Regions from separate parts of the Bradyrhizobium sp. SZCCHNS1022 genome, predicted to be linked through region 3. Evidence: predicted binding sites of a transcription regulator. Region 3 holds the regulator's gene; each other region holds the start of a gene.
What was found. Region 3 encodes PhoB, which activates phosphate uptake and scavenging genes when phosphate is short. Its sites were predicted from a motif close to TGTCATNNANCTGTCAT; they were not measured.

Region 1 (7,467 bases), on a different contig from region 3:
GTAAGGGCGTTTCGATGAAATGCTGCGCGTTGATCGCGGCGATCTCCGCGGCGTCCGGCAGCCTCAGCGATCGGTCCTGCATAGATCCTGTCCTCACCTATCGCGCACAGCATGCCTCCGTTCCCTGGCCGTAGAAGTCACATTTGATTGCGTCCGATGACGTCTCGCCGGGATCACGGCAACAGCCCAGACGGAATGTCCGCGAACGTATAGCTGCGCGGCTTGTTGCGGACGATGAAGCCGCCGATCTGCCAGGCGAACAGCGCAACGAAGCCGACGAGAAATAGCGCGCCCGACCATTCGCCTGCCAGCAAGGCGCGAACGAACAATGCGGCGATGGCAAGGCCGAGCAATGCGACAAGCGCCAGCGCTGCAGCATACGTCGTTTGCCCGAGCCCGGCGGTCAGCACCGCCTGGCTGCGATGCGCAGCGAGTTGCGCATGCAGCGCCATAACGAAACGGCGGTAGGCCTCGCTCTGCGGCGCGACCAGCGTCGCGGTCTGCCAGGAGGTCGAAATCAGGCTGAGCCGCGCGCCGCTGCGATGGGTGATGTCGGCGCGAAAGCGCCGTGCCTGCATCGACACCGGCCGATAGGAGAGCCGCACGGCGGCGATCTCGGCATAGGGCCAGAGCCCGGCGCGTGCGCCGATGCGCCACGACACCCCCTCGTCGGTCAGCTCGAATCGATGCGCGGTCCCGATCAGCGACGCCTTGAAGGCATAACCGACCGTGGCGTCATCGTCTGCTGACGTCATTTCCTGCGCGTGAATGGATCAGCCTCACTGCTTGCACGAAGCCTGCCGCTTATCCTACACATCGCTCATGACCGAGACGACCCATTTTCCCCGACTGCTGATCCTGGCCGGCGCGATGGCTGCAGGCGTGCTGCTCGCGCTCGCCGTGCACATGATGGGCGCGCGTTATGGGCTGGATCTCGGCGGGCTGTGGCGGACGGACACCGGGGCGTTCATGCCGGCCGGCTCGGCCATCGCCTGGTGGCTGATCGCAACCGTTGCGTTCGCCGGCGGCTATTTCATCGCGAGCCTGATGCATAGTGCCGTTTCCGGAGATATCCCGAAACGGATGCAGCACTTCCTGATCGGCATCGGCGTCCTGCTCCTGATCGGCGCCGGCCAGACGCTGTCTGGACCAAGCCCGACACCTTCGATCGCGGGCGTGCTGGCCGGCATTGCCGCGCTCGGCCTCGGCGCATTGATGGCGTTTTGCGGGGCCAATTTCGCGTTACGGAAGGCGTGATCGCCTCTCCTTCGTCGCGCCTCATCGCCCATGCTGCGCCGACCCGCCCCAGCGGATCACTCCCGCGGCCGTCAAAAGCACCGCGGCAGAAATGACGAGCGACCATCGGAGCCCCGAGATGAAGGCATCCGGCTGCCCGATCAGCGCCGAACAAGGCCACTCCGATCACGCTGCCGGTCTGCCGCGTCGCATTCAACACGCCGGCTGCCACGCCGGACCGGGACTTCTCGACACTGCCAAGCAGGGTCGAGGTCAACGGCGGCACGAGCAGACCGAGCCCGCTGCTCACACCGATCAGCTGCGGACCGACCGCCCAATAAGGCGTTCCCGGTGCAGTCCGCAGCAGCGCCAGGCAAGACAGCGCCGACAGCGTTGCACCGAGCGCGATGGTGGCGCGCGGCCCGATCCGCTCGGCCAGGCGCGGCGCGGCCAGATTGACCGGGAACACGACACCGAGCATGGGCACGAAGGCAAGCCCGGTCGCGAACGCCGACAGGTGATTGATCTCCTGGAAATACAGGCTGAACACGAAGATCAGGCCGTAGATCGAGACGTTGGCCAACAGGCCCACCAGCGCGCACAGCGCAAACAGGCGGTTGCGAAACAAGATCAAGGGCAGCATCGGCTGCAGGGTGCGTGCCTCCTGCCAGACGAAGGCGCCGCCTGCGCCGATCGCGATGGCGAAACCCAGCAGGACGGCGCGATCGGTCCAGCCCCGTGCGCCGGCTTCGATCACGGCCGCTGCGAGCGCCCCGAGCGAAGTGATCGCCGCAGCCTGCCCCGGCCAGGTCGACCGAGCGGTCGGCATGGAGCGGCGTCTCCTGCGCATAGATCTTCGCGAGCCAAAGTCCCGCAAGACCAATGGGCACGTTGACAAAGAAGATGGCGCGCCAGCCGACCAGCGCGATCAAGGTGCCGCCTACGAAGGGGCCGGCAGTCAAAGCGAGGCTCGCGCCGGCGGCCCAGACTCCCACCGCACGCCCTCGTTGCTTGGCATCGGCATAAGTATGGTTCAGCAACGCAAGCGAGTTCGGAACGAGGACGGCTGCCCCCAGGCCCTGGATGCCGCGGAGCGCGATCAGGCTGATGGCGTCGGGCGCGAGGCCGCAGCCGATGGATGCGAGCGTGAACAGCGCAAATCCGCCCATGAAGATACGTCGGGCGCCGAGCCGATCGCCGAGCGCCCCCGCGGTCAGGATGAAGGCGGCAAACGCGATCGTATAGGCGTTCACCACCCATTGCAGCTCAGCCACGCCGCCCCCGAGGGCAGATCGGATGCTGGCGAGCGCGGTGTTGACGATGGTGACGTCGAGCTGGACGACGCCGAAGCCGAGACTCATGGCGGTCAATGTGAGCGCGCTCGCCAGCCGGGATGGCGGAGCTTGCCGCGCCGCGGCTAGCCGTGAGGTATCTGTTGCGAGCGATAAGCGAGTCATGCCGGCACCTCTCATCTTGAGGACGGCCTGTTCATTAGCCCTGGCGCGCACCACGATGCTTCGATATCGGTCGAACCATCGATCACATGCGCCATGGCGGCTGAAGCATGAGGAATGCCTGGCGCCAAAACGCCGCGCGCGGCGCGGCGTTTTGCCTCAGCTGAACCATTTTCGGGCGAGAGATCAGCTCGCCGCGCGCAGGTTCACCGCACCTTCGGCCAGGCTGGTCAGCTTCTTATCCGTCGCCTTCTCCTCGTCGAGCGTCTTCTGCAGGATGGTCGCGCAATCCTTGCGGCCGAGCTGCTTGGCCCAGGCGATCAGGCTGCCGTAACGGACGATTTCGTAATGCTCGGCGGCCTGCGCGGCGTTGATCAAAGCCGCGTCCAGCACGGCCTTGTCGGCAACCTCGCCGGCCACCTCCTCGGCCTCCTCAATGATCCCGTCGATGGCCCGGCAGTCGACAGCGTTGGCTTCGATGCCCTGCATCTTGAACACCTGCTCGAGCCGCTGCACGTGCGTTTTGGTTTCATCCAGGTGGGTCAGGAATCCCTGTTTCAGCCGCTGATCGCTGGCCTTGCTGGCCATCTTCGGCAGCGCTTTGACCAGCTGGTTCTCGGCGTAATAGATGTCCTGCAGCTGGTGAACGAACAGGTCGTTCATGGTTTTGATGTCTTTGGTAAACAGTCCCATTGTCTCGCCTCCTTGCGCTCGGAACGCCGTTGGCTCCCGGCCATCGTTTTCGCGCGTTCATCTGGTGGTCTGCGCTCGGCTAACCGGTGGCTTGGCCCGTTGTTCCGGCACAGCACAAACATCGGAGCGTGCCCCATTTGCGGAACTGCGCGGCGCAATCGGACGTTGGCGGCGACGTGATTGTGACAAATCCAGGGCGTCAACATTATGTGACCGACGTATGACGGGTCAGCACGTTCGAAAGCTGAAGCCGGCCTTGTCAAGGACTGCACAAGAGGCGTGTTTTGCCGTAAGGAACTCTCCGTAATGGAATTCCCGCCCGCCATCGAGTAATGGTTTCGCCCCTCTTCACATCTGTGGTGCCGCCCCGCCGGGAGGATGAATGCAGCGTCTGCTGACTGCGCTCGGGCGCGGTTTCAAGAAATGGATCGGCTGGAAGCGGCTTGGAATCGCAGCAAGCTTCGCCATCATCGCCTTCGCGGTGACCACCCTGGTGCGCACGCTCCGGGGGGTCGACGGCGGCGTGATCCTGACCGCCTTGGCCGACATCCCTCCCGGACACATCGCGCTCGCCGCACTCTGCGTCGTCGGTGCGTTTTGTACCCTGACCTTCTACGATTTCTTCGCCCTGCGGACGATCGGCAAGAAGCACGTGCCCTACCGGATCGCGGCACTGTCATCCTTCACGAGCTATTCGATCGGCCACAATATCGGCGCTACCGTCTTCACCGGTGGTGCCATTCGCTTCCGGATCTACTCCGACTATGGACTGAGCGCGATCGACGTCGCCAAGATCTGCTTTCTGTCCGGGCTGACCTTCTGGCTCGGTAATATCTTCGTGCTCGGCATCGGCATGATCTTGCACCCGTCCGCCGCCTCCACGATGGACCAGTTGCCGGAGGCGGTGAACCGACTGATCGGCGTCGGGCTCGTTCTGGCGATTTTCGCCTATCTCGGCTGGCTCGCGACCGGCAAGGACCGCCGCAAACTCGGCCAGAACGGCTGGAAAGTCGTGCTGCCCTCGACCCGGCTGACCTTTGTGCAGATCCTGATCGGCGTGGTCGATCTCGGCTTCTGTGCGCTGGCCATGTATCTGTTGGTGCCCTCCGACCCGCCGATCGATTTCATGTCGCTCTCGGTGGTTTTCATCCTGGCCACCTTGCTGGGTTTCGCCAGCCATGCGCCGGGCAGCATCGGCGTGTTCGACGCGGCGATGCTGGTGGCGCTGCCGCAGTTCGGGCGCGAGCAGCTGCTCGCCACGCTGCTGGTGTTCCGCGTCCTCTATTTCGTCATCCCGTTCGCCACGGCAATCTCGATCATGGGGTTCCGGGAACTCTGGATGAATGTCGTGCAGCCCTGGCAGGAACGGCGCAAGCTCAACGACGTATCCCGCCGCCATGTCACGCCGCCTCAAGCCACGGCAACTCCTGCGCCGGCCCCGCTGCCGCAGCGGCTGAAACAGCACTCGCGGCGCTGATCCGACGCGATGTCGGCGCAGCACCGAGCTGAGGCATGGCTGACTTGTCCCAGGCAATCGGCTTGATCTGACAGGCGGCCCTCTTATTTCCGCCGCATCTTTGCCGTGAAACGTCGCGCCATGATCCCAGATTCCCTTCGCCTGCTGCTGGCGGCCGCATTGCTCGCGCCCGCGCTCTCCGTGATTCCGACCTCGCTGGTCGGCGCCCAGATCAACAGCCCGGTCACTGCCGCCCCGATGCAGATCAGCTGGGAGGTGCGCAACCGTTTCCGCCTGTTCCGCGAGGAGCGCGACTTCCTGCTTCACGTGGACGCTGCGCGCGACCGCAGCATCCTCGCCGCCGAGCAAGGCCTCGAACTGCAGAGCGACGGCCGCGGCTGGGCTCGCAACATCGTCAACCGGCTCTGCATCGATCTGCAGGGCCGCGTCAACGAGCCCTGCACCCGCGACAATGTGAAGGAGAGCTATCTCACCCCGATCGATCACCCGATCACGGTGCGGCTCACGGGCGCGGTGCCGGTCGGCGCCACCTGCGCCTGGTCGTTCGACGATGGTGACGGTCCGCAAAGCTCGACCTTCGACTGTGCCGAGCCGGTCAACCTGCGTGTCCGCTATGGCCGTCAGACCGTCGCCACGGTCGACGTCTCCAGCGCGGACGGCAGCCAACGGGTATCCGCCGGCATCCAGGTGCGCGACATCTTCATCGCCGGTCTCGGCGACAGCATCGCCTCGGGAGAGGGCAATCCCGACCGCGCGATCGCGCTGGCCGACGAAGGCTTCTGCTTCCGCTCCTATCTCGGCGGCGCGACCGGGCAATATTACCGGCCGAGCCGCGCCGGCTTCAAAGGCGGCCGTGCCTGCGAAGCGCCGGATACGCTGCAGAACTGGCAGCGCCACAGCGCCGTCTGGTTCAATGCAGCCTGCCATCGCTCGCTCTACAGCTATCAGACCCGCACGGCGCTCGCGCTCGCGGTGCGCTATCCGCACATCGCGGTCACTTATCTGCCGCTCGCCTGCACTGGTGCCACCATTGCCGACGGCCTGTTCGGCAGCCAGCGGGCGCGCGAATGCCCGCCCGGCCGCTCGATCGCGACGTGCCAGAGCAGCGTCAACGGCCAGCTTTCCGAATTGCGCGAGGCACTCACGGCGGCCAAGCGGCGCCAGCCGGATCGCCGGCTCGACCTCGTGCTGCTGTCGATCGGCGCCAACGACATCAACTTCTCCGGTCTCGTGTCCGACGTCATCGTGGACACGCCGACCGAGCGCACCCTGTTCAAGCGCATCGGCCTGATCGGCTCGGTGGAGGATTCCCGCGCCGAGCTTGCGCGCGACCTGCCGCAGGGCTTCGCCAAGCTGCGCGAGGCCCTCAAGCCCTTGGTCGGCGACCTCTCGCATGTGATCTACACGTCCTACGGCAATCCGGCGCTCGCCAGTGGCGGTACGCCCTGCCCTGGCGGGCGGGCGGGGTTCGACATCCATCCCGCTTTCTCCGCCGATCCGCAGCGGCTCGCCAATGTCACCGCCTTTGTCGAGAACGAGTTCCTGCCGACCCTGAAGGCACTGGCGCAGTGCCAGGGCGGCGTGCTGTGCCGCGATCCGCGCAGCGACCGCATGACCTTTGTCGATGCGCATCAGGCTGCGTTCGCCGACCACGGTTTTTGCGCGCGCGCCGCGAGCGATCCCGTATTCGACCGCGACTGCTTCTCTGCCAAGGGCGACAGCTTCGATCCCGACATCGTCAATGCCGCCAATGACCCCTTGCGCTGCGGCCGCGGCGCCAGCGAGTACCGGGCCTATCTGCCGCGGGCACGCTGGATCCGCGATGCCAATGACAGCTATTTTGCCGCGATGACCTATCCGCAAGGCCTGCCGGCTGCGATGCAGCCCTCCGATATCCACGATGCGACCTGGGGTGTGCTGTCGGCGGTCTATGGCGGCGCGGTACACCCGTCCGCCGAAGGGCACGCGGCGATGGCGGATGCGGCCTTTCCGGCCGCAGCCCAGGTGCTCAGCCTGGACGCCGCCGAGCCCAACATCAGCGGCGAGCCGCTGCCGCCCGCAAGCGCAGTGCAGCAATAGGCCAAGATCGATCCGAACGCGCTTTCCAAGCCGCGTGAGCGCGGCTTACACTTGACATGCGCGCGACCTATACGCGCGCGGCACAACTAACAAGTTGGCCCAACAAGATCGTCAAGGGAGAAACGCATGCTTCGGTTCGATGCCTGTTCGCCGCCGCTTGCCATGTTGACCGCGGCCACGACCCTCTGCCTGACCGCGCCTGTATACGCGCAGTCCGGCGATCCTATCAAGATCGGCGTGATCGCCGAAGTGCAGGCGATCGCCGGTGCCGCCACGCCCGGCGGCGCGCAGATCGCGGCCGATGAGATCAACGCCAAAGGCGGCGTGCTCGGGCGCAAGATCGAGATCGTCACCTACGACGACCACTCATCGTCGGCAGATGCCGTGCGCGCCTTCCAGCGCGCCGCCAATGAGGACAAGGTGTCGGCCGTAATCGCCAGCTACATCAGCGAGGTGGTGCTGGCCTTGGAGCCCTGGGCCGCGCGGCTTAAGTTGCCGCTGATCACCCCGGGCGCGGCATCCAACGAG
Region 2 (7,467 bases), 810 kb from region 3:
GCCAGCTCAAGGAAGGCGTCACCGCGACCGATCTCGTGCTGACGGTGACCCAGATGCTGCGCAAGCTCGGCGTGGTCGGCAAGTTCGTCGAGTTCTTCGGCCCCGGTCTCGATAATCTTTCCGTGGCCGACAAGGCGACGATCGGCAACATGGCCCCCGAATATGGCGCGACCTGCGGCTTCTTCCCGGTCGATGCCGCGACGATCGATTACCTCAAGGTCTCGGGCCGCAAGTCGGCGCGTGTTGCGCTGGTCGAAGCCTATGCCAAGGCACAGGGCCTGTTCCGTACGGCGAAGTCGGCCGATCCGGTATTCACGCAGACGCTGACGCTCGATCTCGGCGACGTCGTGCCCTCGATGGCCGGTCCGAAGCGGCCCGAAGGCCGCATTGCCCTGCCGGCGGTCGGCGAAGGCTTTTCCACCGCGCTGGCTGGCGAGTACAAGAAGACGGACGCCACCCACCGCTTCCCGGTCGAGGGCCGCGACTTCGATCTCGGTCACGGCGACGTGGTGATCGCGGCGATCACCTCCTGCACCAACACCTCGAACCCGAGCGTCCTGATCGGGGCCGGCCTGCTCGCGCGCAACGCGGTCGCCAAGGGCCTCAAGGCCAAGCCCTGGGTGAAGACCTCGCTCGCCCCGGGCAGCCAGGTCGTGGCGGAATACCTCGCCAATTCCGGCCTGCAGAAGGACCTCGACAAGGTCGGCTTCAACCTGGTCGGGTTCGGCTGCACCACCTGCATCGGCAATTCCGGCCCGCTGCCGGAGGAGATTTCGAAGTCGATCAACGATAACGGCATCGTTGCTGCGGCCGTGCTGTCCGGCAACCGCAACTTCGAGGGCCGCGTCTCGCCGGACGTGCAGGCCAACTATCTGGCGTCACCGCCGCTGGTGGTGGCTTACGCGCTCGCCGGCACTGTGACCAAGGACCTTGCGGTCGAGCCGATCGGCATCGGCAAGGACAAGAAGCCGGTCTACCTGAAGGACATCTGGCCGACGACCAAGGAAATCAACGACTTCATGAAGAAGTACGTGAAGGCGTCGATCTTCAAGAAGCGCTATGCCGACGTGTTCAAGGGCGACACCAACTGGCGCAAGATCAAGACGGTCGAGAGCGAGACCTACCGCTGGAACATGGGCTCGACCTATGTACAGAACCCGCCTTATTTCGAGGGCATGAAGAAGGAGCCGGAGCCGATCAAGGACGTGGTGGAAGCCCGCATCCTGGCGCTGTTCGGCGACAAGATCACCACCGACCACATCTCGCCGGCCGGTTCGATCAAGCTGACCTCGCCCGCCGGCAAATTCCTCAGCGAGCATCAGGTGCGCCCCGCGGACTTCAATCAGTACGGCACCCGCCGCGGCAATCACGAAGTCATGATGCGCGGCACCTTCGCCAATATCCGCATCAAGAACTTCATGCTCAAGGGCGCCGACGGCAGCATCCCCGAGGGCGGTCTCACCAAGCACTGGCCCGACGGCGAGCAGATGCCGATCTACGACGCTGCCATGAAGTACCAGGCCGAGGGCGTGCCGCTGGTGGTGTTCGCCGGCGCCGAATATGGCAACGGCTCGTCGCGCGATTGGGCCGCCAAGGGCACGCGGCTGCTCGGCGTCCGCGCCGTCATCTGCCAGAGCTTCGAGCGTATTCACCGCTCCAACCTGGTCGGCATGGGCGTACTGCCCTTGACCTTCCAGGAGGGTACATCCTGGCAGTCGCTCGGCCTGAAGGGTGACGAGAAGGTCACCATCAGGGGTCTGCAGGGCGATCTCAAGCCTCGCCAAACGCTCACCGCCGAGATCACCTCGGCTGAGGGGTCGACGCAGCAGGTCCCGCTGCTGTGCCGGATCGATACCCTCGACGAACTCGATTACTATCGAAACGGCGGCATTCTCCACTACGTGCTGCGCAAGCTCGCGGCGTGAGGGTGCGACAGATTGGCTCACTCTGAAGTGAGTGGCAGGTGATGCGGGAGGCGGCCTATGACATGGGCCGCCTCTTTTGTGTTCGGTATACCATCGTGCCTCGAGGCGATTTCGGGACGGTGTCAACGCGGCAAGGTGTGACGGGTAGTATGCGACCATGGCAGGGATGATGGGTGGTAGGACGTCTTGGTGGTCGGGCGCGGCGCTCGGGGTCTGTGCGATCATCGCCGTCATTCGACCGGCCCAAGCCGATCCTCGCGCGGTAGTTGAGCTTTTCACATCCCAAGGTTGTTCGTCCTGTCCGCCGGCGGACAAGGTGCTTGGCGAGTTGGCGCAGGATCCCACCGTCATCGCCATGAGCATGCCGATCGATTATTGGGATTATCTCGGCTGGAAGGACACCTTGGCCGATTCCCGGTTCTCAGCCCGCCAGCGGGCCTATTCGCGCATGCGCGGCGACCGCGAGGTCTACACGCCGCAGGCCGTCATCAACGGCTCGGTTCACGTCATCGGTAGCGATCGCGAGGCGATCGAAGGCGCGATCGAAGACACGATGCGCGGCGGCGCCGTAATGTCGGTGCCGGTCAGCCTGGTCCTTCAGGGCGATGAGTTGACCGTGAGCGTCGCGGCCGCAAAGGAGCAGGCTGCGCACAAGCGCGGCGAGGTGTGGCTCTGCTCGATCTCCAAGGCTATCCCGATCTCGATCAGCCGTGGCGAGAACACCGGCCGCGAGTTGACCTATTACAACGTCGTTCGCAATCTCTTGAAGGTCGGCGATTGGAATGGGACGCCGGGACACTGGAATGTGCCTATCGACAAGATCGCCCATGAGGGCGTGGATGGCGCCGTCGTCTACGTGCAGGACGGGACGCGAGACCGTCCCGGCCCCATGCTCGGCGCCGCCTATACCGAACTTCACTGACGTTTGATCCGATCCCACGTCCGGATTTGCACGCACGCTGAGGCGTTGGCGCTTCTCGCGGTCGGCGTTGCGACTGTCGTCGGTCGGAAAATCGCGAGTTCGGGTTCCGCTCAGCAGGTCTGCGCAACCATCTTCGATTCGAGGCCGCGCTGAGATCAAGACTCTGCCGGAGCTCTTCGCACCCGCAGCTCGCAACCAGCTCGCCCCCGCTAGATGCGAAGGTCGGACGCGGAGTAGGAATACCCCCAAAAGCAAAAGGACCAACTTTCGTCGGTCCTTCAATGGCATCCTTCGATGTCGGGAGGAGTGAATAGGCCCGATCCTGACGACCCCGGGGGGCTGGGGGCTGAGGAATCCGGAACCGAAAGGACCGGGCCAACGCACACGCAACGTTATGTTTGGTTGGAGGGGCGGACGCTTGGCGGAAGTGGGGCGTCATTATGATTCCGCTAACGATCCCGTGACGGACCCGCATTGCGTGCAGGCTGCACGACACAGGGCGGATCTGGCTCGCCAAGAATCACCAAGAATCGCCGGCGATCATCATGAGTGGCCCAGGGTCGCTTTGAGCGCCTTCGCGAGTCTCCTCAAGAGTCCCTTGCGGTCGTTGAGGGACGGCGCGATCATGTCATGCAGATGACAGGAGGACGCTCAATGAACCTCGTACCGGAGGATGCCGACCCGAGCGAGAACCGCGCGGCGGCCCGCAACGTCGCCGCGGCGATCCCGAATCGGGTGACGTTCAACCGCCTCGAACTCAACCGCATCTTGAATCTGTATGGCCGCATGGTCGCCGACGGCGTGTGGCGGGACTATTCGATCGATTTTCTACGCGACCGCGCGGTCTTTTCAGTGTTCCGGCGCGCCTCGGAAGTTCCCCTCTACCGGATCGAGAAGGACCCGCGGCTCGCCCGCAAGCAGGGCATGTACAGCGTGATCTCGGCCACGGGGCTGATCCTGCGCCGCGGCCACGAACTTGAGCGGGTTCTCCTGGTCATCGATCGCAAGCCGGCGCTGGTGTGACCGCGTCGGCCGCCACGCCGAGGCCGCTGGCCCGCGCACGTTCCGGAATGAGGGGCGGATTTTCAGGTTGCCGGCAGCGTATCGGCGCCTTGGCCAAGCTGGCGCTGCATCATCACCGTGTCGAGCCAGCGTCCGAATTTCAGTCCGACGTTCGGATGTGTGCCGATCATCTGGAAGCCGCATCGGGTGTGCAGGCCGATCGAGGCGGCGTTGGCCGAGTCGCCGATCACCGCGATCATCTGGCGGAAGCCGCGGGCCTCGCATTCCGAGATCAGCTGCTGCATCAGCCGCAAGCCGATCCCGCGCCGATGGCTTGCAGGATCGAGATAGACTGAATTCTCGACCGTGAAGCGGTAGGCCGGGCGCGGCCGATAGGCCCCCGCATAGGCGTAGCCGGCGATACGGCCATCCTGCACCGCGACCAAATAAGGAAAGCCGCCGTCGGTCAACGCACGGAAGCGACGCGTCATCTCAGGCAGATCCGGCGGCTCCAGTTCGAAGGTCGCTGTGCCTTCGCGCACGGCCTGCGCATAGATCGCGGTAATGGCGGCAAGGTCGGCCTCGCTCGTCGGCCGGATTTCGAGTTCTGACATGGACCGGAACCATATCAGGGGCCGGCCCACGTTCAACCGCCTTCCAACATGGCAGGTCTTCCCGGCAAGTCTTCCCGCCAGTTCTTCCATGGGCAAGTGTTCGATGGGGCGGTCTTCGTGCCCTTGATGGGGGCGCAGAGAGCTGCCCGAGGTCCAACAAAAAAAGCCCCGGCCAGAAGCCGGGGCTTTGAACAGGTTGGCCTTCGCCGTTGTTAGTCGCGCTGGCCGAGCAGCTGCAGAAGCAGCGTGAACAGGTTGATGAAGTTCAGGTACAGCGACAGCGCGCCGGTGATCGCTGCGCGCTCAGCGACGTCGCCGCCGGCCGAGGCATAGCCGTAGATGTACTCGTTCTTCAGCCGCTGCGTATCCCAGGCGGTGAGGCCGGCGAACACGAACACGCCGATGATCGACACAAAGAACTGCAGCGCGGAGCTCGCCAGGAACAGGTTGACGAGGCTTGCGATCACGATGCCGATCAGGCCCATGAACAGGAACGAGCCGAACCCGGTCATGTCACGCTTGGTGGTGTAGCCGTAGAGGCTCAGCGCGCCGAAGGTCGCCGCGGTGATGAAGAACACCCGCACGATCGAGGTGTGGGTGTACACCAGGAAGATCGACGACAGCGAAACACCCATCAGCGCCGAGAACACCCAGAACAGGATCTGCGCGGTCGACGGTGCCAAGCGGTTGATGCCGGCCGAGATGGCGAACACCATCGCCAAGGGCGCGAGGATGAACAGCCACTTCAGCGGGCTCACGAACATCGCGTAGCCGAACTGGGTCAGGTAGGCGTTTCCGAAGCGGAAGACGCCGGCCGCCGGATCACCGGTCACGGCCGCCATGTAGACGCCGAGCGCGGCCAAGCCGGTGATGGCGAGGCCAATGCTCATGTAATTGTAGATGCGCAGCATATAGGCGCGCAGACCGGCATCGACGGTCGCGGCATCGGCGCGCCCGGCGACCCGGCCGAAGGGAGAAGCGTAATTGCGGTTTAGATCCGACATGGTCGAATTCCCGTTGTTTGTCCGGCGGTCCGTTTGTGGGCCCGTTCCGCCAGCTCTCGAAACCCTATCTCAGATGTCCCTCGCTCCCGACATTAAATTTCCGTCATCGGCAAATTTACGTCCGGGGGCGGACTCTGAACCCATCATTCAAGTGGGAAACTAGCATATTCGATGCAAGCTTCCACGCGCGGCCGAATGTCGCTCCGCACGTGTTTTTGGCCTTACATCGCGTTAACCGTGCGGCAGAGCGCCGCAATTTCATAAATTCCTCAGGACGGAGGCCGGTTTCTGGTTGAGCGCCAAAAGGGTGCCGACCAGCCCCAATCCGACGGTTACGACCAGGGCTGCCAAAACCACCCAGGCGGCGCTGCCGGCCTGCCAGACAAAACTCAAGGTCATCAGCCGTGTCACGATCAGCCAGGCTGCCACCGAACCGGCGATGACCCCGAATACTGCCGTGGCCAGGCCGATCAACAGATATTCCAACCCATAGGCGCCAAGCAGACGCAGCCGCGTCGCGCCCAGGGTCTTCAGGATCACCGCGTCGTAGACACGATGGCGATGGCCGGCAGCCAATGCACCGCCCAATACCAGAATTGCGGAGATCAATGTGACAGCGCTCGCGCCGCGGATCGCCAACGCCAGGTTGGACACCACCGCGCCGATCGTCTCCATCACTTCCCGCACCCGCACGCTGGTCACCATCGGAAAGGCATCCGCCACCTTCTTGATGACCTGCGCATCGTCGGTGACGTCGGCCCGCGCCTCGGTCAGGGTCGCCACATGGGTGTGTGGCGCGCCCTTGAAGGCGCCAGGCGAGAACACCAGGACGAAATTGATGCCGAGCCCCTGCCAGTCGATGTTGCGCATGTTGCCGATATGAGCGGTGATGTCCCGTCCCAGCACATTGACCACGATCTCGTCGCCGACCTTCAGCCCCATGCCGTCGGCGATCCGTTTCTCGATCGAGACCAGCGGTGGGCCATTGTATTCGGCGCCCCACCATTGGCCTTCGACCACTTTGGAGCCTTTCGGCACCTCGCCCGTATAGGTCAGGCCGCGGTCGCTCTGCAGCACCCATTCGGCGTCCGGCGAAGCTTTGATGTCTTCGGCGCGGACGCCGCGCGCGGAAACGATGCGCCCGCGCAGCATCGGCACCTCCTCGACTTTCGAGTTCGGGGCCAGCTGCTTGAGAAACGTGCCGAAGCGATCGGCTTCGGTCGAAGGGATATCGATGAAGAAGAACGAGGGCGCTTGCTCGGGCAGCTGCGCCAGGAATTGCCGGCGCAGGTTGCCGTCGATCTGAGTGATCGTCACCAGCACCGCCAGTCCAAGGCCGAGCGACAGCACCACCGATGGGGTCAGGGCACCGGGACGATAAATGTTGGTGATCGCGAGCCGGACCAGGGGCAACCGGCTGCGAGGCAGACGGCGGGCGGTCGCCATCACCAGCGCTGCGACGCCGCGCAGCAGCGCAAACACCAGAACCGAGGCCGCCACGAAGATCGCAGCGATCCGCTTGTCGTAGGCGAGCCCGATGACGACGGCGACCAGGAACGCCACCACTACGGCCATCAGCACCAGATAGCGCCAGCGCGGACGGTGAAATTCGGCGATCACCGCTTCACGAAACAGCGCCGCCACCGGCACGTCGTGGACGCGGCCGAGCGGCCACAGGCCGAACGCAAGCGCGGTGAGGAGACCGTAGACGAACGACAGCGCGAGCTCGTCCGGGTGCAGCGCCGGCACTACCGGTAACGGCAACAGCTTGCCTAGGAGGCCGACGATGACGAAGGGCAGTGCCGCGCCGGCGCAAAGTCCGATCACCGAGCCGATGCCGGCCAGTACGATCACCTGTGTGAGGTAAATGCCGAACACATCGCGGCTCGTTGCGCCGAGCGCCTTGAACGCTGCGATCACTTCGGTGCGCCGGTCGATGTGGCTCTTCACGGCATTGGCGACGCCGACGCCACCGACCAATAGCGCTGCCAGTCCGACCA
Region 3 (7,467 bases):
GATCACCAAGTGGGACGACGCGGCGATCAAGAAGCTGAACCCGAAGGTGAAGCTGCCGTCCGAGGCGATCTCGGTCGTGCGTCGTTCGGACGGTTCGGGCACTACCTTCAACTTCACCACCTATCTCTCCGACGTCAGCCCCGAGTGGAAGAGCAAGATCGGCGCGAACACGGCCGTGGAGTGGCCGACCGGCGTCGGCGCCAAGGGCAATGAGGGCGTGTCCGGCAATATCAGCCAGACCAAGAACTCGATCGGCTATGTCGAGTATGCCTATGCCAAGCAGAACAAGCTGACCTACACCGGCATGATCAACAAGGCCGGCAAGACCGTGCAGCCGACCGTGGAGGCGTTCCAGGCCGCCGCCTCGAATGCGGATTGGGCCCATGCGCCGGGCTATTACGTTGTCCTGGCCGACCAGCCGGGCGACAAGTCCTGGCCGATGACGGCGGCGACCTTCATCCTGATGCACAAGGAGCCGGCCGACAAGGCGGCCTCCGCCGAAGCCATCAAGTTCTTCAAGTGGTCGTTCGAGAAGGGCGCCAAGATGGCTGAGGAGCTCGACTACATCCCGATGCCCGACAACGTCGTGAAGATGATCGAGAAGACCTGGTCGTCCGACATCAAGAGCTAAGCCGCTCCTTCGAATGTGGCCCCTCTCCCCGGCGTGGGAGAGGGGACGTCGACGACGCAGGTGCTGGTGCAGAAGTGCGAGTACACAAGCACAAGTGCGCAAGTACAAGTACGCAAGTACAGGTCTATCAGAAACAGGGGGCGGACTTGGCAGAGATGGCCGTTCAAAGCGACGCAAGCACTGTCAGCGATGCCGCCGGACCCTATGACCGCGCCCGGGCGCTGAGCGCCTTCAAGTTTGGCGACGTCACCTTCTACTGGATCACCCGCCTGTCGGCGATTTCGGTGCTGCTCATCCTCGGCGGCATCATCCTGTCACTGATCATCGGCGCCTGGCCGGCAATGAAGGAATATGGCTTCGAGTTCCTGTGGACGCGCCGCTGGGCGCCGTCAGCCGATCCGCCCGTGCTGGGTGCGCTGGGACCGATCTACGGCACGCTGGTGTCGTCCTTTATCGCGATGCTGATCGCCATCCCGGTCGGTCTCGGCATTGCGATCTTCCTCACCGAGCTCTGCCCGCAATGGCTGCGCCGCCCGATCGGCATCGCCATCGAGCTGCTCGCCGGCATCCCGTCGATCATCTACGGCATGTGGGGCTTCTTCGTGCTGGGGCCGTTCCTGGCCTACACGTTCCAGCCGTTCATGATCAGCCTGTGCGCCAACATTCCGATCCTGCAGGACATCTTCGCCGGGCCGCCGTCCTATCTCAGCCTGTTCAATGCCTCGCTGATCCTGGCCATCATGGTGCTGCCCTTCATCACTTCGATTTCGGTGGACGTGTTCAAGACCGTGCCGCCGGTCTTGAAGGAGGCCGCCTATGGCGTCGGCTGCACCACCTGGGAGGTCGTGCGCAGCGTGGTGATCCCTTACACCCGGGTCGGCGTCATCGGCGGCATCATGCTGGCGCTCGGCCGGGCGCTCGGCGAGACCATGGCAGTGACGTTCATCATCGGCAACTCGTTCCGCATCTCCTCGTCGATCTTCGCGCCGGGCACCACGATCTCGGCGGCGATCGCATCGGAATTCCAGGAGAGCGACGGTTTGCACCAGTCGGCCCTGATTCTGCTCGGACTGTTGCTGTTCGTTCTCACCTTCTTCGTGCTCGCCGGCGCGCGCCTGATGCTGCTGCGGCTCGAAGCCAAGGCCGGAAAATAAGCCGGATGGATAGGGCAGGAGAGATCGCATGACGTCTACCGATACGCCCATCAATCCGGCCAACCGGATCTATGGCCGCCGCCGCCGCAAGGACATCTTCGTCCGTGCGCTGTGCGTGCTTGCCGCGCTGTTCGGCGTGACCTGGCTCGCACTGATCCTGATCGATCTGCTCTACCAGGGCCTGGCTGGCCTGACCGTGCAGGTCTTCGCGACCGATACGCCGCCGCCGGGATCGAGCGACGGCGGCCTGCGCAACGCCATCGTAGGCTCGATCATCATGACGGTCTTCGGCGTCGGCGTCGGTGCTCCACTCGGCTTGTTCGCCGGCACCTACCTCGCCGAGTATGGTCGCCATGACCGGTTGACTTCGGTGATCCGTTTCATCAACGACATCCTGCTCTCTGCCCCATCCATCATCATCGGCCTGTTCATCTATGGCGCGGTCGTGGTTCCGATGGGCGGCTTCTCGGCCATCGCGGGCTGTCTGGCGCTTGCCGTGATCGTGATTCCGGTCGTGCTGCGCACCACCGAGGACATGCTGCTGCTGGTGCCCAATCCGCTGCGTGAGGCCGCCTCCGCACTTGGCCTGCCGCGTTCGCTGGTGATCCGGCGCATCGCCTATCGCGCGGCGCGCTCCGGCTTGATCACGGGCGTCCTGCTGGCGACCGCTCGCGTGGCCGGCGAGACCGCGCCGCTCCTGTTCACTGCGTTGTCGAACCAGTTCTGGAGCCTCGATCTTACCCACACGATGGCCAACCTGCCGGTGACCATCAACAACTTCGTCCAGAGCCCCTATGCCTATTGGAAGCAGCTGGCCTGGACCGGGGCCCTTTTGATTACCTTGACCGTACTTGCCCTGAACATCGGGGCCCGCATTCTGGGCGCCGAGAGGAGCGCAAAATGACCGACATGTCTGTTTCCGTCTCAAGTCCGGCGGGCGTCATTCCGAACAAATCCTTGCCGGACGCTCCGGCGAAGGTGACGGTCCGGAACCTGAACTTTTATTACGGCGATCACCATGCGCTGAAGAACATCAACCTGTCGCTCGGAACCAACCGGGTGACGGCCTTCATCGGACCGTCCGGCTGCGGCAAGTCCACGCTGCTGCGCATCTTCAACCGGATGTATGATCTGTATCCGGGCCAGCGCGCCGAAGGCCAGCTGATGCTGGACAACACCAACATCCTCGACCCCAAGCTCGACCTGAACCTCTTGCGTGCGCGCGTCGGCATGGTGTTCCAGAAGCCGACGCCGTTCCCGATGACGATCTACGAGAACATCGCCTTCGGCATCCGCCTGTATGAGAAGATCTCCAAATCCGAGATGGATGACCGGGTCGAGAAGGCGTTGCGCGGCGGCGCGCTGTGGAACGAGGTCAAGGACAAGCTCAACGCCTCGGGCCTGAGCCTTTCCGGCGGCCAGCAACAGCGTCTCTGTATTGCCCGCACCGTTGCGGTGCGTCCCGAGGTGATCCTGTTCGACGAGCCGTGCTCGGCGCTCGATCCGATCTCGACCGCCAAGGTCGAGGAGTTGATCCAGGAGCTGTCGGACAACTACACGATCGCGATCGTGACCCACAACATGCAGCAGGCGGCCCGCGTCTCCGACAAGACCGCCTTCATGTATCTCGGCGAGCTGATCGAGTTCGACGATACCAGCAAGATCTTCACCTCGCCGAGCGATCGGCGGACCCAGGACTACATCACCGGCCGCTTCGGCTGATGCCGGAAACGGACCCCTTGCATCGGTCGGCAAGGGGCAGTTGGCTGAGGCAGCGAGACCCGAATTGACGCGCCGGACTACGACGGCATTGCCGAGGAGATAGAGATGGCCAGTGAACATACCGTCAAGGCGTTTGACAGCGACCTGCAGGAGCTGACGCGGCTGGTCGCGGAGATGGGCGGCTTGGCCGAGCGGCTGATCGTGGATTCCGTCGACGCGCTGGTGCGGCGCGACGTCGCGCTCGGCGAGCGGGTGATCCAGACGGACGCCGAGATCGACAGTCTGCAGCGGCTGATCGAGGAGCGCGCGGTGCTCACCATCGCCCGCCGGCAGCCGATGGCGGTGGACCTGCGCGAGATCGTCGGCGCGATGCGGGTTGCGACCGACCTCGAGCGGATCGGCGACCTCGCCAAGAACATCGGCAAGCGCGTCGCCGCGCTGGAGAGCGATTTCCATCCCTTGAAGCTGATCCGCGGTTTGGAGCACATGACCGACCTGGTGCAGTCGCAGGTCAAGTCGGTGCTCGACGCCTATGCCGCCCACGATCTGCCGGCGGCGATGACGGTGTGGAAGGGCGACGAGGAGGTCGACGCCATCTGCACCTCGCTGTTCCGCGAGCTGCTCACCTACATGATGGAAGATCCCCGCAACATCTCGTTCTGCATTCACCTGATGTTCTGCGCCAAGAACATCGAACGGATCGGCGATCATGCGACCAACATCGCGGAAACCGTGTTCTACATGATCGAAGGCCAGCCGATGATCGACAAGCGTCCGAAGGGCGACATGACGTCCTTCGCGGCCACCGCCCCCGGAAACTGAGAGAGAAGCTGAGCGATGAGTGCGCGCATTCTGGTTGTGGAAGACGAGGAAGCGCTGACGACGCTGCTGCGCTACAATCTCGAGACCGAAGGTTACGAGGTCGAGACGGTTGCGCGCGGCGACGACGCCGACACGCGACTGAAGGAACGGGTGCCCGATCTCGTGGTGCTGGACTGGATGCTGCCGGGGCTGTCCGGCATCGAGCTGTGCCGGCGCCTGCGCGCCCGGCCCGAGACCAAGCAGCTGCCGATCATCATGCTGACGGCGCGCGGTGAGGAGAGCGAGCGGGTCCGCGGGCTCGCCACCGGGGCGGACGATTACATCGTCAAGCCGTTCTCGGTGCCCGAGCTGTTGGCCCGCGTGAAGGGTCTGCTCCGTCGCGCGAGCCCCGAACGGCTCGCCACCGTGCTCGCCTATGGCGACATCGAGCTCGATCGCGAGAAGCGCCGCGTCGCCCGCTCCGGCCGGCCGATCGATCTCGGGCCGACCGAATATCGGCTGCTCGAGTTCTTCCTGGAACATCCGGGCCGCGTGTTCAGCCGCGAGCAGCTGCTCGACAGCGTCTGGGGCCGCGACATCTACATCGACGAGCGTACGGTGGACGTGCACATCGGACGCTTGCGCAAGCTGCTCAATCCGGGACGCGAACAGGATCCGATCCGCACCGTGCGTGGCGCGGGCTATGCGCTCGACGACCGCTTCGCGAAGGCGGAATCGTGAGCTGAGGGCGATCGCGCAGCGACAAACAGCGACCGATCAAAGGCGGAGCTTCGGCTCCGCCTTTTTTGTCATGACAAGCGCGCTTGCAACGTGCGCCGCCGTCATCCCGGCGAACGCCGGTACCCATAACCGCAAATGCTGATGATAGAGCTGCAGCTGTAGCTAACATCCATCATAACCACGCCCGCCGGTGGTTATGGGTCCCCGCGTTCGCGGGGACGACAGCTGATGGCTGAGCTAACAGCGCGTCCAAGATGCGCAACAGATCAACGTGCCGGGCTCTTGCCGGGGTGACGACGGCGATCGGCCGCGGGCTGATAGGCGATGCGCGAATGCTGCGCGCAATAGGGCAGGCCGTTCAGCGCCTTGCCGCCGCAGAAGAAGAAGTCCGCGCTGGCGGGATCGCCGACCGGCCAGTGGCAGGTGCCTTCGCGGAGCTCGAGCAGCGACAGCCGCTGGTTCATCGGCACCACATTGTCGAAGGTGATCGGATCGGGCTCCGTCTCGACCTCGAACACCTGGGCGAGCGCGGTATTGCCGCGCGCCACCGGGCGGGCCACCCGCATCATCGGCTGAGCGGGGCGCGCCTTGCGCTGACGCGGAGCGGCGGCGGCAGGGCTCTTGGCGCGACCGGAGAGGCCGAGCCTGTGGACCTTGCCGATCACGGCGTTGCGCGTCACATTTCCGAGCTCCGCTGCGATCTGGCTGGCCGACAGTCCGGCCTCCCAGAGCTTTTTCAACTGCTCGACGCGATCGTCTGACCAGGTCAATACCGTCATCGCACCTTTCCCTTCGCGTTTCGCTGGCCAGTTTCGGGACAGCGCTGCGGTGCCAAACTCACGAAAATCCCTGCTCGCAGAATCCCTTAGCCCTCGCCGGGCGCGAGATGCGCGCCCGGACGTGTACGCCGAACCACCGAACTCTTAAGGATCAGACCTGCTGCACGAGATGTCGTACTCGATGCGAAAAACGCTACAATATGCCGTGACTCCCGCGCAAGAGTCGGGGGCCACCGTCCACACCTTCCGTCGATGTGGACCGGGAACGCTTAGCACTGTCATCGACCGGAAACCCCACCTGTTCCGCGCTGAGGCGGCTGGCTCACGCGTGTTGACAGCGAACGTCCTGCGCATACAATAGTTGTCCGTGCCGCCTTGAAAAGGCGGCACATTTTGTTTTCCAGGGCCGGGTCCCGGGTGCGCGATGGCGCTGCTTTGCGCCTCCTCGTGCGCGTCTTGACCGGCCCGTCAGCTCAAGTGATCAGCCATGACGGACGTCGCGTCGCATCTGCTCCCCGTATTTGCCCGGATCGATCTCGCCTTCGAGCGCGGCGAGGGCGCCTGGCTGATCGCGACCAATGGCGAGCGCTATCTCGACTTCACCTCCGGCGTCGCCGTGAATGCGCTGGGTCACGCGCATCCGCATTTGGTGAAGGCGCTGCAGGAGCAGGCGACCAAGCTCTGGCACATGTCGAACCTGTTCAAGAGCCCGGACGGCGAGCGGCTTGCGGCGCGGCTGTGCGAGCAGAGCTTCGCCGACTACGTGTTCTTCGCCAATTCCGGCGCCGAAGCGATGGAATGCGCGATCAAGATCACGCGCAAGCATCACGCCGCCAAGGGGCATCCGGAACGTTACCGCATCGTTACGTTCGAGGGCGCGTTCCACGGCCGCACGCTGGCGACGCTCGCGGCCACCGGCTCGGCCAAATATCTCGACGGCTTCGGCCCGCCGATGGATGGTTTCGACCAAGTCCCGCTCGGCGATCTCGAAGCGGTGAAGAAGGCGATCGGCCCGCACACCGCGGGCATCTTGATCGAGCCGGTGCAAGGTGAGGGTGGCGTGCGCACCGCGCCGCTGGGCTTCTACAAGGCCCTGCGCGAGCTCTGCAACGCGCACGGCCTGCTGCTCGTGTTCGACGAGGTGCAGACTGGCATGGGCCGCACCGGCGAGCTGTTCGCGCATCGCTGGCTCGGGGTCGAGCCCGACGTGATGTCGCTGGCGAAAGCGCTCGGCGGCGGTTTCCCGATCGGCGCGTGCCTCGCCACGGCCGATGCTGCGGCCGGCATGACGGCGGGCTCGCATGGTTCGACCTTCGGCGGCAACCCGCTGGCGGTGGCCGCGGCCAATGCGGTGCTGGACGTGATGCTGGCGCCGGGCTTCTTCGAGCACGCGCGCAAGATGTCGCTGCTGCTCAAGCAGAAGCTCGCCGCCGTGATCGATCGCCACCCGGAGGTGATCTCCGAGGTCCGCGGCGAAGGTCTCTTGATCGGCATCAAGGCCGTGGTTCCGTCGGCCGATCTGATCGCGGCGCTCCGCGACGAGAAGCTGTTGACCGTCGGCGCCGGCGACAACGTGGTGCGCTTCCTGCCGCCCTTGATCGTCAACGAAACCGAGATCGAAGAGTCGGTGCAGCGGCTC
Region 4 (7,467 bases), on a different contig from region 3:
TGCGCCGATTGCGGAGCCGAGGTCAGGCACAGCGTGCACCGGCCCGCTTTACGTCACTAACATAAAACTCAAGTCAGGAAGCGCTGCCTTCGCTGGCAGTGCGCGTGCGACAAGCGTTAGTCTTCGTCACGATGAAGTCGCGGATCTTTTTTGAGGCACGCCGTTCGACGCCCCAGTGCTCCTATTCCGAAGTCGGGGTCATGCCGCGGCGATCTCGCTTGCGGGCTTCGGAATCGACGAGCGCCAGTAAGTCAGTTGGATCTCATCTAATGCGTCAGCTCGTGCACGTCGCTCCAGTTCAGATTGCACTCACGGAAGTGAAGCGCGATCTCCTCTAACGCCCTCCTCTCCCACTCCTCCGCTTGCGCCAGCCAAAACATACGCCGCTGAACGTCCAATGCCGCACGCTCGCGGCAGAAATGCTCCTGATTGCGGATTTCCACGAGTCTGTTCATGCCTCACTCCCGAGAGGTACGAAACCAGCGCCATGCATCTTTTAGCAGACCACGCCGCTTTGGTCACGGCATCGTGCTGAGACGGAATCTTCCGGTTCCAAAGCCCATCGCAACGCACCAGAATGCATGATGGATATCCGCCTATACGCGCCTGACGTAGCAATGAAAGCCGCCATAGATCCCGGAGCGGTCCAGTTCAGCGCCAAGCGTGCTTCGCTCTTCGTCGCGATGCCATCGGTTCCTGAGTGCCGCGGCCCCAATGGCATCCAGAGGGGACACGCTGCCCGCGGTGCGAAATACGATGCGCACGCGCTCGCTCCCCGCCCGATCTATAGAGGTCCACAAGGCCTGGATCTCGTCAGCGTCCATCGAGTCCTGCGCATCCAACAGTAAGACAGCGTCGACCTCACGCGCCGGCAAGCTGTCCAGAAGCTGCGCGATATTGCCTTGAACAGGGATGATCACGCCGACACCGTTGCGCATCCGAGCGAAATGGCAACGCTGCAAATATGGCGGCAGGCAGCGGTCGTCGGCGCCAGTGTAGGCGCGGCGTAGCGCCTGCCAGGCAAAGTAGTTAGCCGTCTCTGAGCTACCCTCGAGCAAGCGCCGCAACCGCTGGTAAAGCACGCTATCGAGCGGCGCTTCCGCTTTCAGGAGCGCCCGCTGTCGCGGCGAAATACCGAGACCGAACAGAAAAATCCGGACGTCCATCATGAGCCGCAGCGGCATCGAATGAAACAGGCGATCAAGGCGCGCCATCGCTTCAAGCCGCTCCGGAGAATCCACCGCCCCCCTCAGCAGGGCATCGAGATCAATCCCAAGAACACGTGCAATCAGATGAGCCAAACCGATCGCGCGACCCAACAGTCCGTGGCGGTAGAGACCGTCGGTGAAATAGGTGTATCGCTGCCGCCCGAGAACATTGCGACCGTCCCAATAGCTCCGCGCATGCCCATCGAGGAGCGGACGTAGTTTCCGGATGTAGCGGGCTGCATTCGCGGGCGAGGCTGCGTCACCAAAGAATTCCCAGAACTCGTTGTAGCCGGCGAACGCACGCACGCCCGCAAGCCTCAATTTGAGCAGCGCGAGCTGGGCCTCATTGCGATCGACAGCATAAATCTGCGCCGGCTGCGCGGTGAGATAGGAGAGCACGTTGCAACCGCCAGAGGACATTGCCACGATCGTGGACCCCAGCGGCAATTGCAACGCCGCGAGGTCCGCTTGCGGATCGTCCCAGCTTTGGGTGTGCATCAAACGTTGTAGTGAGAACGCGAGCGCCCTGTTCCAGAGCGTCATCGCATTCTCATGCCTGCTGCCGCGTGCCGTCCCGGCGATCAGTTGCGTCGTCATCCATGCCTCGGCTCACCGATTCGGCAATGGTAGCGCGGACGCAATGCAGTTATGCGACAGACGGACTACATCCTTTCGTACGCACGTCTTGAAAAAGTCGCGCAGAAAACGCGATCAATCGTCCGATCTCAGGACAGTGCGACGACCGCGGCGCAAGGTTCGCCACCCCTCCACACTGCCGAACAATGCCAGTGCGATCACAAACGGCAATAAATGGTAAAGAATCCGGAAGATCAGCAGCACCGCAAGCACGGGATCCTTATCGTCACTTCCGAGGCCGAGCAGAATTGTCGCATCGAACATCCCGATGCCGGCCGGCGCATGACTGGCGAAGCCCAGTAACGTGGCCGCGATGAACACGGCCATCAACCGCGAGACCTCGATATCGAGCTCCGCCGGGATCAAGACGTACATGGCGAGCGCGGCGGTGCTCAAATCAAACAGGCCTATCAGGATCTGCAGCAGGACCAGGGGCCCGGACGGAAGCCTTACCGGCCAGCGCTTGCTGCGCCGTCCAGGCCAGCTCCAAACCACGAAGCCAAACACTCCGGCGAGCAATGCTGCTGCGACCAACCGATTCAACGCCGGCGGCCAATACTCAACCCAGCCGAAGGCATCGGGATCGATCATCAGGCTGAGTCCCAGGGCCGTCAGATTGCCGAGCCAGAAAGTGAGGCCGGTCAGAAAGCTGATATTCGCGATGTCGATCGCACCAAGCTTGTAGCGGGAATAGATTCGATAGCGGATGACGGGAGCGATCAAAGCGACGGCCCCAATACCATGGGCGATCGGATAGCTCGTAAAGCTTGCAAGTGCCGCCATGCGGAACGGAATATCACCTCGGCCGATCGTGCGAAGCGCGAGCAGGTCGTAAAGCGTCAGGCTCGCGTAGGACAAGATGATGAGCGCCAGGGCCAGTGCGATCAGCCGGATGTCCGTATTCTCAGCGATCGTCAGCGCGTGGGCTATATCCAGCTTCTTGACGGCGCGGGTGAGCGCATAGATCGCAGCGACGGCAACGATCACACTGACCGCGAGGCCACCAAGACCTCGGAGCCAGGCCTTGCGGCTCAACGCCGCCTCGGGTTGATCGTCGGGCAGGACGGCGAGCCTATGAGGTCCTGGCGGCGCGGATGCACCAGCCGATTCGGGTCGATTCATGGCGCCCTTTGACACGCTGATGTGACAGTTAATTTACCGTTGCAGACGTTTGTCCGCATACCCTCTTCCGTACGCGACCATCGACGCTCCGTGGCGGGACATCGTTCCTCATCCAATGCGACATTGCGGCGCGGTTGATCATTTGAATTTGAACTAAGCACTGCAGCATCAACCCATATTGAACAGACCAGTGCAAATCCCTGTGCATGATGGTCGCATCTTCGTCATGCGGGCTCGGTAAGAGGCCGCACGACAATCGCCATTCGAGGCAACATGAACGCGGAATTCGACCACGACCTGACGCAGGACCAATGGGAGACGCTCAAGACGCTGCGTCTTCCCGCGCGCGAACGCCGCAAGGTCAACAGCTTCATCGTCCATCAGCTCGAAGCTGCGGGGCTCGTCGCGAGCGTCGATGGTACGCCCTTGCTCACGCACGCCGGCCGAAAGGTGCTGATCCGAGGCTCATCGCGGCTCCTCGACGTTGCGGCCTGAGAAGGCTTCGACAACGACCAGGCCGTTACCACAAGCTATGCCGGGCGCGTTCCGGCCACTCCTGGTCATACTGCTCGGCATCGACCTCATTCGCGCTCATGGCAGCCAGAATCTGGCCGGGGGTCGGGAGCTCTCTTGGGTCGACGCGCTTGTTCGGGTTCCACAAATCGGAACGAACGATCGCACGTGCGCACTGAAAATAGACCTCCTCGACAGCCATGACGAGAACGCTGCGCGGCGTTTTGCCATCCATCTCGAAGGAGGCGAGCAGCGCCGTATCTGCCGACAATTGTGCGCGGCCGTTGACACGCAAGGTATTGCCGGATCCCGGGATCAGGAACAGCAAGGCGATCCGCGGATCACGGACGATATTGCGTAGGGAATCGATGCGATTGTTGCCGCGGCGGTCCGGCAGCATCAAAGTCTTTTCATCATGGATACGAACGAATCCCGGCAGGTCACCACGCGGTGAGCAGTCGATCCCTTCCGGACCGCAGGTCGCGAGCGCAACGAAAGGCGACCTCTCGATCAGGATGCGATAATGTGGCGTCACCCGATCGGCAACCTTCACGGTCGATGTCAGGCCGGTCTTGCCGTAGATCGCTTCCAGCTGCTCAATCGTGGTGATGATCGACATACACTTTCTCGCTAGTTTGCTTCAGATCCGCCGCCAAGCTCGCCCTGGATGATCCTCACCAGCGCTCCGGCGTGCTGTTTCGGATCTCCGACATTGATAATCGTGACATCCGCTACGAGCGCGCCTTCGGGAACGGTCCGATGCAGGCGCTCCCCAAGATCGCCGTCGCTTGCGCGATGTCGATGTGCCAATCGTTCGGCCAACACCTCCTCCGGAGCGGTCACGGCAACGACCAGCACATGCTGATAGACACGGCGAACCGCCGAAATCACCCGGCGTGAAACATTGATGACGACCGTTCGGCCGGCGCGGATATCGTCGTCGATAGCACGCCGCACACCGTACGCGTGCCCGTGCGCTTCCCAATGAATGGCGAACTGGTTCTGCACCAAGGCCCGCTGAAATGCGGCGGCGTCCAGTTCGTCATTGTCTTCGAACGCCGACGCCCGCCGCGTCACCACACGACGCGGAAACACGACCCGATCATTACCGGCACATTTCGCACGCGCCAGATTGATCAGCGTATCCTTGCCCGCGCCGCTCGGTCCGACCACCAGCACCAGTCGGCCGGGGCCCAGCCTGGCCGGAACATCGGACGAGAGGACAGGCGTCTCGCTCATGCGACGCGCGTTCCCTCTCGCCAGACGCTACGGACGACCGGAACCGCACCCCGAACATGCACGCGGATCAGATCGGCGCGCTTGCCGGGTGCGATCTCGCCGCGGTCCGCAAGGCCGACGGCCTCTGCCGGCGTTTTGGTGACCGTGCGGACTGCCGCAGCCAAGTCGATCGACGGCACACGCTCTGGCAATTGCAGCGCTCCCAACAACAGGCTCGACGGCACATAGTCGGAGGACAGAATGTCGAGCAGGCCTTCGCGGGCGAGGTCCACGGCGGCAATATTACCGGAATGCGAGCCGCCGCGCACGACGTTCGGCGCGCCCATCAGGATGCAGATGCCGGCCCGGTGCAGGCCCCGCGCAGCCTCGATCGTGGTGGGAAACTCCGCCACCGAAATGCGGTCCTTGATCGCGTCGGCGACGTTCTCTTCCGTCGTATCGTCATGGCTGGCGAGCGGAACATCATGTTTCTGCGCCAGCGCGACGATCTCCCGCAGATTGTCGGCGGCATAGGCCTTCTGATAGGCGAAGCGCCGCTCGAACAGCACATCGAGCTCTGCATCCGTCCTGCCGCCGCCTTTGCCGCGATAATAATCGCGCAGCTTGCCCTCGTCGCGAAACTGGCGCTGCCCCGGCGTGTGGTCCATCAGCGACATCAGCCGTACGTCGGCGCGTCCGGCCAATTGTTTGGCCTCTTCGACGACGGTCGGCATCGGAATTTCGCAGCGCAAGTGCAGGAAGTGATCCGCACGCAGCAGGCCATCCTCGCGGGCCGCCGCGATCGCCTCCGCGAGCACCTCCGATTTTCCATCGACTCCTCCGGCGCCCTCTTCGCTCCAGACGCGAAGGGAATCCAAGACGGTCGTGATGCCCGCGGTGGCCAGCTGGGCATCATAGGAGATCACTGCGGCGATCGGATCCCAATACACCTTCGGCCGCGGCACGAAATGCATTTCGAGATGGTCCGTATGGAGCTCGACCAGCCCGGGCATGATCAAATCGCCGCCGGCGTCCTCACTGCCGGCAGGAGCTGTGCCCTCCCCGACGGCGACAATCCGGCCTTGAGCCGCCGCCACCCAGCCTTGCTCGATGACGCGATCTGCCAGGATCACCCTGGCATTACCGATCACGATCTCGGAATTGGTTGAGGCCATGCTGTGTCTGTCCTGTTCACGCCGCGGCCGCAAATGCGGTCACGTCCACGGTGCCGTCTGCGATTTTCTCACGGATCTCGTCGTCATGAACGATCGCAAGCATCGCGACGCCGTCTTTCTTCTTGGCCGCGATCAGTTCGACCACGACAGCGCGATTTGCCGCATCGAGCGAGGCCGTCGGCTCATCGAGCAGGAGAATCGGCAGATCAGAAATGAAGCCGCGTGCGATATTGACGCGCTGCTGCTCGCCTCCTGAAAAGGTCGACGGCGGCAGGCTCCAGAGACGTTCGGGGATGTTGAGCCGCCGCAGCAACCGGCCAGCCTGTTCGCGGGCGTCGTCACGCGATGCTCCGCTCGCGATCAAGGGCTCGGCCACCACGTCGAGCGCCGGCACGCGTGGCACGGCGCGCAGGAACTGACTGACATAACCGATGGTCCGCCGGCGCGCCGTCAGGATCGCGCGCGGCTCTGCTGTCGCGAGGTCGAGCATCGCGCCCTCGTGCCGCACGGCGATACGGCCGCCATCGCAGCGGTAGTTGCAGAAGATCATCTTCAGGATCGACGACTTGCCGGCGCCGGACGGCCCGGACAGCACGACACACTCGCCCGCCTCGACCTGGAACGAGACACCGCGCACCACCGGCAGCCGCACGCCGCCCTGCAGGTGCATGGTGAAAGTCTTCTCTGCCTTCTCGATAGCAATCATCACGGTCATGGAAGCAGCCTTATGGAGGCAGGATCGAAGAGACGAGCAATTGGGTGTAAGGCTCGCGCGGATCGTCGAGCACCTGATCGGTCAACCCGGTTTCGATCACCCGCCCCTCCTTCATCACCATCACCCGATGCGACAGCAGACGCGCCACCGCGAGATCGTGGGTCACCACGATTGCCGCAAGGCCCAGCTCATTGACCAGGCTGCGCATCAGGTCAAGCAGGCGCGCCTGCACGGAGACATCGAGCCCGCCGGTCGGCTCGTCCATGAACACGAGCCGTGGCTCGGTGACGAGATTACGCGCGATCTGCAGCCGCTGGCGCATGCCACCCGAATAGGTACGCGGCGCATCGTCGATACGCGCGATATCGATCTCGACGCGCTGCAGCCAGGACGACGCTGTCTGGCGTATGCGGCCGTAATTGTTCCAGCCGACCGCCATCAGCCGTTCGCCGACATTGGCGCCGGCGGACACGGCCATGCGCAGGCCTTGCGCCGGATCCTGGTGGACATAACCCCAGTCGGTCCGGAATAGGAAACGACGTTCAGCTTCGCTCAAGGCTGCAAGGTCGCGCAGCACGCCATCGCGCATCCGGTATGAAACGCGGCCAGCACTCGGCCCAAGCTGCGCTGACAGCATCTGCAGCAGCGTCGACTTGCCGGAGCCTGATTCGCCGACGATCGCCAGCACCTCGCCCGGATACAGCGTGAAGGAGATATCGCGACAAGCGGCGAGCCGCCCATAAGTCTTGGCGAGCCCCTCCGCAACGAGGAGCGGCTGGTCCGAACTGCCGAACGCTTCAACCATGAGCGGTCTCCTTGTGGGGAGCAGCAGTCTGACTGCCGCGATGGCCCGCCGCCTGGCGATGCTCGCAATAGTCCG

Region 1: a site for PhoB is predicted at 3,593-3,609, ahead of QX071_RS33330 (YbhN family protein). Genes of this name have one in related genera too.
Region 2: a site for PhoB is predicted at 3,473-3,489, ahead of QX071_RS04410 (DUF2794 domain-containing protein). Genes of this name have one in related genera too.
Region 4: a site for PhoB is predicted at 1,859-1,875, ahead of QX071_RS21105 (BtaA family protein). Genes of this name have one in related genera too.

Annotation. Positions count from the first base shown of each region.
Region 1 is NZ_JAUETT010000009.1:21,237-28,703, reverse strand. Features, by position in the region: gene QX071_RS33355 (YdcF family protein) at 1-82, opposite strand, end outside; gene QX071_RS33350 (hypothetical protein) at 174-755, opposite strand; gene QX071_RS33345 (hypothetical protein) at 823-1,257, shown strand; partial or broken gene QX071_RS33340 (MFS transporter) at 1,279-2,693, opposite strand; gene QX071_RS33335 (ferritin-like domain-containing protein) at 2,877-3,383, opposite strand; gene QX071_RS33330 (YbhN family protein) at 3,766-4,860, shown strand; gene QX071_RS33325 (hypothetical protein) at 4,981-6,939, shown strand; gene QX071_RS33320 (ABC transporter substrate-binding protein) at 7,066-7,467, shown strand, end outside.
Region 2 is NZ_JAUETT010000001.1:972,903-980,369, forward strand. Features, by position in the region: gene acnA (aconitate hydratase AcnA) at 1-1,925, shown strand, start outside; gene QX071_RS04405 (DUF1223 domain-containing protein) at 2,083-2,847, shown strand; gene QX071_RS04410 (DUF2794 domain-containing protein) at 3,502-3,870, shown strand; gene QX071_RS04415 (GNAT family N-acetyltransferase) at 3,933-4,553, opposite strand; gene QX071_RS04420 (Bax inhibitor-1/YccA family protein) at 4,676-5,467, opposite strand; gene QX071_RS04425 (ABC transporter permease) at 5,726-7,467, opposite strand, start outside.
Region 3 is NZ_JAUETT010000001.1:157,991-165,457, reverse strand. Features, by position in the region: gene pstS (phosphate ABC transporter substrate-binding protein PstS) at 1-631, shown strand, start outside; gene pstC (phosphate ABC transporter permease subunit PstC) at 787-1,785, shown strand; gene pstA (phosphate ABC transporter permease PstA) at 1,814-2,689, shown strand; gene pstB (phosphate ABC transporter ATP-binding protein PstB) at 2,686-3,507, shown strand; gene phoU (phosphate signaling complex protein PhoU) at 3,613-4,329, shown strand; gene phoB (phosphate regulon transcriptional regulator PhoB) at 4,345-5,049, shown strand; gene QX071_RS00725 (GcrA family cell cycle regulator) at 5,316-5,828, opposite strand; gene QX071_RS00720 (aspartate aminotransferase family protein) at 6,316-7,467, shown strand, end outside.
Region 4 is NZ_JAUETT010000003.1:347,144-354,610, forward strand. Features, by position in the region: gene QX071_RS21100 (hypothetical protein) at 267-455, opposite strand; gene QX071_RS21105 (BtaA family protein) at 597-1,805, opposite strand; gene QX071_RS21110 (YbhN family protein) at 1,920-2,828, opposite strand; gene QX071_RS21115 (hypothetical protein) at 3,240-3,461, shown strand; gene QX071_RS21120 (pyridoxamine 5'-phosphate oxidase family protein) at 3,487-4,098, opposite strand; gene phnN (phosphonate metabolism protein/1,5-bisphosphokinase (PRPP-forming) PhnN) at 4,110-4,718, opposite strand; gene QX071_RS21130 (alpha-D-ribose 1-methylphosphonate 5-triphosphate diphosphatase) at 4,715-5,872, opposite strand; gene phnL (phosphonate C-P lyase system protein PhnL) at 5,889-6,587, opposite strand; gene phnK (phosphonate C-P lyase system protein PhnK) at 6,598-7,392, opposite strand; gene QX071_RS21145 (alpha-D-ribose 1-methylphosphonate 5-phosphate C-P-lyase PhnJ) at 7,385-7,467, opposite strand, start outside.